Regions from separate parts of the Paenibacillus sp. 203 genome, predicted to be linked through region 2. Evidence: riboswitches for the same ligand, from Rfam matches in the RefSeq annotation. Region 2 holds a riboswitch; the other holds the start of a gene.
What was found. A riboswitch is a leader RNA that binds a small molecule or an ion and turns the genes downstream of it on or off. The one in region 2 is predicted to bind S-adenosylmethionine.

Region 1: it holds a riboswitch for S-adenosylmethionine, as region 2 does, so the genes downstream of both, metA (homoserine O-acetyltransferase MetA) here and WA407_RS15455 (methionine ABC transporter ATP-binding protein) in region 2, are expected to answer to the same signal.

What each region holds. Positions count from the first base shown of each region.
Region 1 is NZ_JAXCHD010000004.1:503,112-506,808, forward strand. Features, by position in the region: gene WA407_RS11780 (HRDC domain-containing protein) at 1-658, shown strand, start outside; gene corA (magnesium/cobalt transporter CorA) at 820-1,755, opposite strand; SAM riboswitch class I at 2,308-2,433, shown strand; gene metA (homoserine O-acetyltransferase MetA) at 2,552-3,469, shown strand; gene WA407_RS11795 (PLP-dependent transferase) at 3,595-3,697, shown strand, end outside.
Region 2 is NZ_JAXCHD010000006.1:122,154-125,850, forward strand. Features, by position in the region: gene WA407_RS15445 (UbiD family decarboxylase) at 1-518, shown strand, start outside; gene WA407_RS15450 (Cthe_2314 family HEPN domain-containing protein) at 570-1,295, shown strand; SAM riboswitch class I at 1,421-1,560, shown strand; gene WA407_RS15455 (methionine ABC transporter ATP-binding protein) at 1,697-2,719, shown strand; gene WA407_RS15460 (methionine ABC transporter permease) at 2,716-3,384, shown strand; gene WA407_RS15465 (MetQ/NlpA family ABC transporter substrate-binding protein) at 3,459-3,697, shown strand, end outside.

The DNA of each region.
Region 1 (3,697 bases), on a different contig from region 2:
GTGGAGACGGCAAAAAGCAGCAACGGAACGAAAAGCGCCTTATTTTATTGCTACGAATCGGCTGCTTCGGCTCATTAGCGTCTATCTTCCCCATACCGAAGAAGAATTGTTGGAGCTGCCTGGTATGGGACAGGGTAAGGTGTCGCAATATGGGACGGAGCTATTGGCTATTACGACACAAAATGACCGGACCACGCCATTTCCGTTGAACTGGGTAACAGAGACGCTGGAAGAAGAAGTTTTTTTGTCATGGCTATACAAGCAAAAAGAGAACCAATACAGGCAGGAGCTGAATAAATTCAGCCTAACTAGAACGATTATCGAAGGCATTTCGGACGGTCTTTCACTGGAGCATATCGGGATGAAGACAGGTTTGCATCGTAGAGAAATGATTGAAGCTGTGGAGCATTTGGACAGGGATGGCATTGATATGGAGAAGCTGATCCGCAAGGAATTGGTGAATGTATCTGAGGAGGAGCAGGCAGTCATCTGGTCTGCTTATGAAGAGTTGGGGGATACGTTGCTCAAGCCTGTCATGCTGAAAGTGTATGGGGAAGAAAAGGCGACAGAAACAGGATTGGATCAAATTTATGAGCGTCTGCGTCTGATCCGTATACGGTTTCGCCATCAGCAGGTACCCGACCGACATGTTGGATAATATAGAACTGATTGGATAAAGCTAAAGTATTAAAGTACATTCAGGGTCCAACATACTAAAAAGCAGCAGCCAGTTCCTCATAGGACACGGCTGCTGCTTTTTATGATCAAGCTTGAAAATCGAAATAGGTATCCAACTCCGTACTTTTTCCCCTTTTCTTTTTAAACCCAGTCTTTCTTGCGGAAAATACAGAACATACTGACACCTAGTGCCACCATAATACCAATGACGACAAAATAGCCATAACGTGTATGAAGTTCAGGCATATTATCGAAGTTCATCCCATATATTCCGGTAATGACCGTCAATGGCATAAATACGGTCGTTATTGCCGTAAACACACGCATAATTTCATTGGCACGATTGGCGATACTGGATTGATAAGCTTCTCGAAGGTTACCCATCAAATCGCGGTAAGTTTCAAAAGTCTCCGAAATTTTCACAGCATTTTCATAAATGTCGCTGAAATATTTTTGTAATTGATCGTCGATGAGTCGCAAATCCCGTTTGTTCAGGGTATTGATGACTTCCTTTTGCGGACCTAGCACTTTTTTCAGCCACAGAATCTCACTTCGTAAGCCGATGATTTCGTTCAAATGCGACTTTTTCGTATGCATTAGAATATCTTCTTCCAGCTTTTCAATGCGGACCTCAATCCGGTCACCAACCAGAAAATAGTTGTCAACAATCAAGTCGACCAACAGATACATAAAACGGTCAGGCTGGCTGACTTCTTGCTCCCACAGCATAGGCTTGAGGGTACGAAGCTCATTGATTTTCTGCTTGGTCACCGTAATGATAAAATGGCGGCCGAGAAAAATGTTCAAAGCTCGCAAAAATATTTCTTCATCATCAAAACGAATGCTATTTACAACGATAAAATAATGGCTTTCATAAATTTCGATCTTCGGACGCTGTTCTTCTTCACTCAAACAGTCTTCTACTGCAAGATCATGCATGGAAAATAAAGGTTGGAGCACTGCCAAATCATCGACATCAGCATCAATCCAATAAAAACCTTCTGCCGGTGCAGTAAGCGCCATTTCAATTTCTTCGACAGGGGTAAAAACCCCGTTGTTGACCAAACGGATTTTCATATATGTCACTCCTTATGCTCCGTCGTAACGGAAATACGTTTACCTTAAGCATAAGGAATGAACTCAGTTAGCCAGTTAGCCGGTGCGGGTAAGCGTGCATTCTCATCAAAAGCCGGAGGCTTTTGGAGCATGCAGAGCCTGGCGTCCCGTCTTTCGGCAAGCTGAAGTCATTCCTATGCTGTTGTTCAGGGATCGCCGCCTATTCGGACTCGGGTCGCCTTCCATTCCGGATTCACCTCTCAAATGTTCTTTTTTTGATTGCCACAGTATCGCAGGAAACACTCAAAGTCTGCACTACTGCTCCATATTTTTGCCTAATAGCACTTGTATAGTATAACGCTCGGCCTACGGCCTTTCAAGCGCAAAATCATGGGCTAAATCGACAGTAGTGGCAAGAGCTTCAGCGAAAGGAGGGATATGATTTAACCTATGGAAAAGGTAGACAAAATGTGATTGCAGGGCACAAATTTAAAAGTCCCATCTTGACGAAGCCCAGCCGATGCATTAAAGTGAACAACAAGAACTTTGTGAACCCAAAATGAATATAGCGAAATCTTATCAAGAGCAGGTGGAGGGACTAGCCCGATGATACCCGGCAACCGGCGATTTTAATCGCACGGTGCTAATTCTTGCAGGACGCGCGCTTTGTACAAAGAGCGTTGCCCTGACAGATGAGAGAGGCGCATATGGATACAAATATGACCTTTCTCTAACCAGAGAAAGGTCTTTTTATTATATGCCCGGCATCTCAGCAGGACGATTTTCGCAAAACTTACCGAACAAGGAGTGAGTTTACATGCCGATTAAAATCCCAGACACGCTACCTGCCAAGGAAGTGCTGGAGGGCGAAAATATTTTCGTAATGGATGAAAGCCTAGCTTATCATCAGGACATTCGTCCGTTGCGCATCGCCATTTTGAATTTGATGCCTACAAAGGAAACGACAGAAACCCAACTATTGCGCCTGGTCGGCAATACGCCGCTGCAAGTGGACGTCACGCTGGTACACATGAAGTCTCATGTATCCAAAAATACATCGCAAGAATATTTGAACATGTTCTATAAAACGTTTGACGAGATCAAGAACAGTCGTTTTGACGGCATGGTCATTACAGGAGCTCCGGTTGAACAGCTTGAGTTTGAGGATGTGAACTACTGGGAGGAGATCCGGCAAATCTTTGAGTGGACGAAAACGAATGTAACTTCGACCATGCACATTTGTTGGGCCTCACAGGCAGGTTTATACCATCATTTCAATGTCCCGAAATACGGGCTCGACTACAAATGCTTTGGCGTATTTCCACACACCGTGATTAAACCTAAAGTAAAATTGCTACGCGGCTTTGATGAACTGTTTTATGCCCCTCACTCCAGACATACGGAGGTTCGGCGGGAAGATATTGATCATATCGCCGAATTAGAAGTTTTATCCGAATCCGAGGAAGCCGGAGTGTACCTCGTAGCCACGCTTGACGGTAAACAAATTTTTGTAACTGGGCATTCTGAATATGACCCGCTTTCATTGAAATGGGAATACGACCGCGATGTGGCCAAAGGAATGGATATTGAAGTTCCCAAAAATTATTTTCCTAATGATGATCCTGAGCGCACACCGCCCTCAATCTGGCGGGCGCATGCCAATTTATTATTCTCGAATTGGCTGAACTATTATGTATACCAAGAGACACCTTACGATATCGGGCCCCAGATTTAAAAAAGGGGCTTGTAGTTTAACCTTGTACAGTACCACCTTGCAGTAGCGCAGCAGTATAGTCTTTGACATCCATTTTTGCAGGATTGGTTATAGAACCCACTATGGAAGTTAACAGGAGGATTCATATGAGTGAGAAACAGTGGAAAATCGAAAGTAGATTGGCACAAATCGGTTCAGTAGAGGAGCCAGTAACCGGGGCTGTTAATTACCCAATTTACCAATCTACGG
Region 2 (3,697 bases):
ATTTATTTATTTTCAATCACACGTCACACGATACACTCGATTACACAGGCCGCAAGCTGAATCATGGTAGTAAGGCGATCCTGATGGGGATAGGTGAGCCTGTACGTGAATTGCCTCGTGCTTATGAGGGAGGCGATCTGCCGGGAATTCGTGAAATTGAGCCCTATTGCGGAGGATGCCTCGTCGTATCGGGTGCGTCCTTTGAGCAGGAGCCTGAGCTGGCGGCACGTGTTTTGGAGCGATTAGCCGCAGGTGAGCAAGAGTGGCCGCTCGTCTTCATTGTGGATGATGCCAAAGAAGTTGTTCGCTCTCAAGCCTCGTTCCTGTGGACGGTGTTCACACGCTTTAACCCGGCTACGGATATGTACGCGGACAGCGAAGTGCGTTTGCATCATCTGAACTATAAGCTGCCGATTGTAGTGGATGCGCGTATGAAGCCGGGGTATCCGGATGAGGTGTTACCGCGTGAGGATATTGTTAAGCTTGTAGATCAACGATGGACGAGTTATTTCGCTTGACGCCCTAATGAAACCTACAGCCGGATTTTACATTTATAAGGAGGCGTAAGCATGATACGCAAGCTACTGGGTGAGCCGCCACGTGTGAACAAGGGCATCTTGCTGGATGCCATGAATAGCATGTCAGATATGTTGAACCTGCTGGAGCGGCAAATTCAGGCTGGTGGAGATCCGACCCACGATTTTCGGAAGGCGGATATTTTGACACGCGGTCTAATGTCATCTCTGGATGAACTGGAGCAGAGCCATCATGCTGCCGCCTTTTTCCGTATGAATGTGAAAGCCGGATATGCTGAAGATATGAGCGAGGATGAAAAATCCGACTATGCATTATATGTTTTCTTTTATAAAGATGGGTTTGTGAGGGTATTCTCCATTTTAGATAAGCTGGGCAACTGGCTAAATGATCTGTGTGATTTAAAAACAGGGCAGTATAAGGCTCATTATTCGTATTTTACCGTGTTGCGGCAGCTCAAATATCTCAAAATGCATCCTGTATTGACCGATAATTTAATTGATATCAAGGACACATACAACGATGCCATCAATCGGCTGCGTAAGCGTCGGAATACGGAGATACACTATATGAATACGGAAATGCAGGATGATCTCTGGCAACGACACCGAGCTTTGTATGGAAAAATCCAACTGGAGGACCTCAATCACCATTTGGAAGATTTGCAGCAGGGCTTGGAAATGGTGTGTCGGTCGCTGTCAAACGCCTTTACTTATACTGCGAAACAATGGGAGAACCGGGCAGTACGCCCAAAAATATGATAGAAAATATCCTTTGACAAAGCTATGTAAACTATCTATACTGAAACCTAGTTTCAGAAAAATGCTTGAATTATATTTTTTTATATAAACTTAACGGACAGCTAAAGCTGGAGTTTAACATATTTTTCTTATCCAGAGAGGTGGAGGGACTGGCCCGATGAAGCCCGGCAACCCGTTCTTTCCCGGTGTAATACACTGGGAGGGAACATGATGGTGCTAATTCCTACAAAACCGCTAGAGTTATAGCGATTTTGGCAGATGAGAAAAGGTTCGCAAGGTGGGGCCCTTTTCATTCTGTGAAAGGGGCTCTTTTTTGTATAAATAAATAGCGATTTTATACAATCCTGAGAGATGACAACTGGTTAAAAGGGTAAGGAAGAAGTGAAGGGGGTCGCAGCACGTTGATAGAGCTTAAGCAGTTAACCAAGCATTATGGCAAAGGCAACCGACGCGTTAATGCGCTGTCTGGGTTGAATCTTTCTATAAAGCGTGGAGAAATATTCGGAGTGATTGGTCACTCCGGGGCGGGGAAAAGTACATTGATCCGCTGTATTAATTTATTGGAACGCCCTACTTCAGGTGAAGTATGGGTAGACGGGGTAAACCTCACCACTGTGAGTCAATCCCAGTTACAGAAGCAACGTCGAAAAATCGGAATGATTTTTCAGCATTTTAATTTGTTGTCTTCGGCGACGGTGTATGACAATATTGCATTTCCATTGCGTCTCGTAAACACTCCCAAGCAGAAGGTGGACATGAAGGTTCGTGAGCTGCTGGAACTGGTGGGTCTGGAAGAACATAGTAGAAAGTATCCGTCACAGCTCTCAGGTGGACAGAAACAGCGGGTAGGAATTGCACGGGCGCTGGCTAGTGATCCTCATGTATTGCTGTGTGACGAAGCGACTTCTGCGCTTGATCCGCAGACGACGGGGTCTATCCTGAAATTGCTGCTGGATATTAATCAACGTTTTAATTTAACCATCGTGCTGATTACACATGAAATGCATGTCATTCAAAGCATTTGTGATCGAGTTGGTGTTATTCATCAGGGCGACATCGTGGAGCAAGGTCCGGTAGCGGAAGTATTTTTGAAGCCGCAGCACCAGGTAACCAAGGACTTTATTCAACGGGAGTCAGAACATCCCGAGGAGCTGCAAGCAGCGATTGCGGCAGCAGGTGGCGGCGAGTCAGCGCAGGTGGTGCGTATCTCCTTCTTGGGCAGCAAAACATATGATGCGATTCTGTCGCGTACGGCTCGAAGTACTGGTGTTGATTTTGCGATCTTGCAGGGAACTATATCTACGATTAAAAATGTACCCTATGGACAGCTAATCGTTCGTTTTGAAGGAAATCATGAGGATATAGAGCATACGTTGCGCGAAGTGTCTGGGCAAGGGCTTGATGTGGAGGTGATTGGACAATGAGCGAACTTGATTTTTCACAAGTGAGTTGGGAAGAGCTAGGGAATTCTACGCTGGAAACCCTTCAGATGCTTGGGGCATCTGCATTGTTCACCCTCGTTATTGGTTTGCCGCTTGGTATATTATTGTTTCTGGCGAGCCGCTCCTCGTTGACTCTGATGAAGGTGATATACATTGTATTATCATTTATCGTTAACATTTTACGTTCCGTACCCTTTATCATTTTGATCGTTGCACTTATTCCTTTTACACGATCGCTGGTAGGTACCTCGACCGGGGTGCTGGGAACCATTCCGCCATTGGTTATCGGGGCTGCCCCATTCTTTGCACGTCTTGTCGAAACGTCTCTGCGTGAAGTGGACAAGGGCGTCATTGAAGCCGCACAAGCGATGGGTGCCTCGACAGGACAAATTATCCGGCGTGTGCTGTTACGTGAGGCACTTCCGGGTCTGCTCGCCGCATTAACCATTACCGTCGTTACACTCGTATCCTACACGGCAATGTCCGGGATGATCGGGGGCGGTGGACTGGGTACACTGGCTATCAACTACGGCTATTATCGTTATGAAACGGCTGTCATGATCGTTGCGGTCGTGCTGATGGTTGTATTGGTACAATTGCTGCAAATGGCGGGAGATCGGCTCGTGCGGCATTATACTCGAAAATAGGGAAAACATATAGATATCCTTATTGATCAGGACGTCTGCTCCTGAATATTACAAATTATTGGAGGGGTAATAACATGAAGAAATGGGTATTGGCTATATTAAGCTTGACATTAATTGCGGTGCTGGCTGCTTGCGGCACAAAGAGCACAACATCGGATACAAACAATGCGAACGAGAATACAGGCGGATCACCACGTGAAGTGGAACTGAAAGTTGGAGCTTCTCCTGTGCCGCATGCGGAAATTTTGGAAGCGATCAAGCCTCAGTTGGAAAAAGAAGGGGTTCGTCTCCAAGTCGTTCAGTTTAACGACTA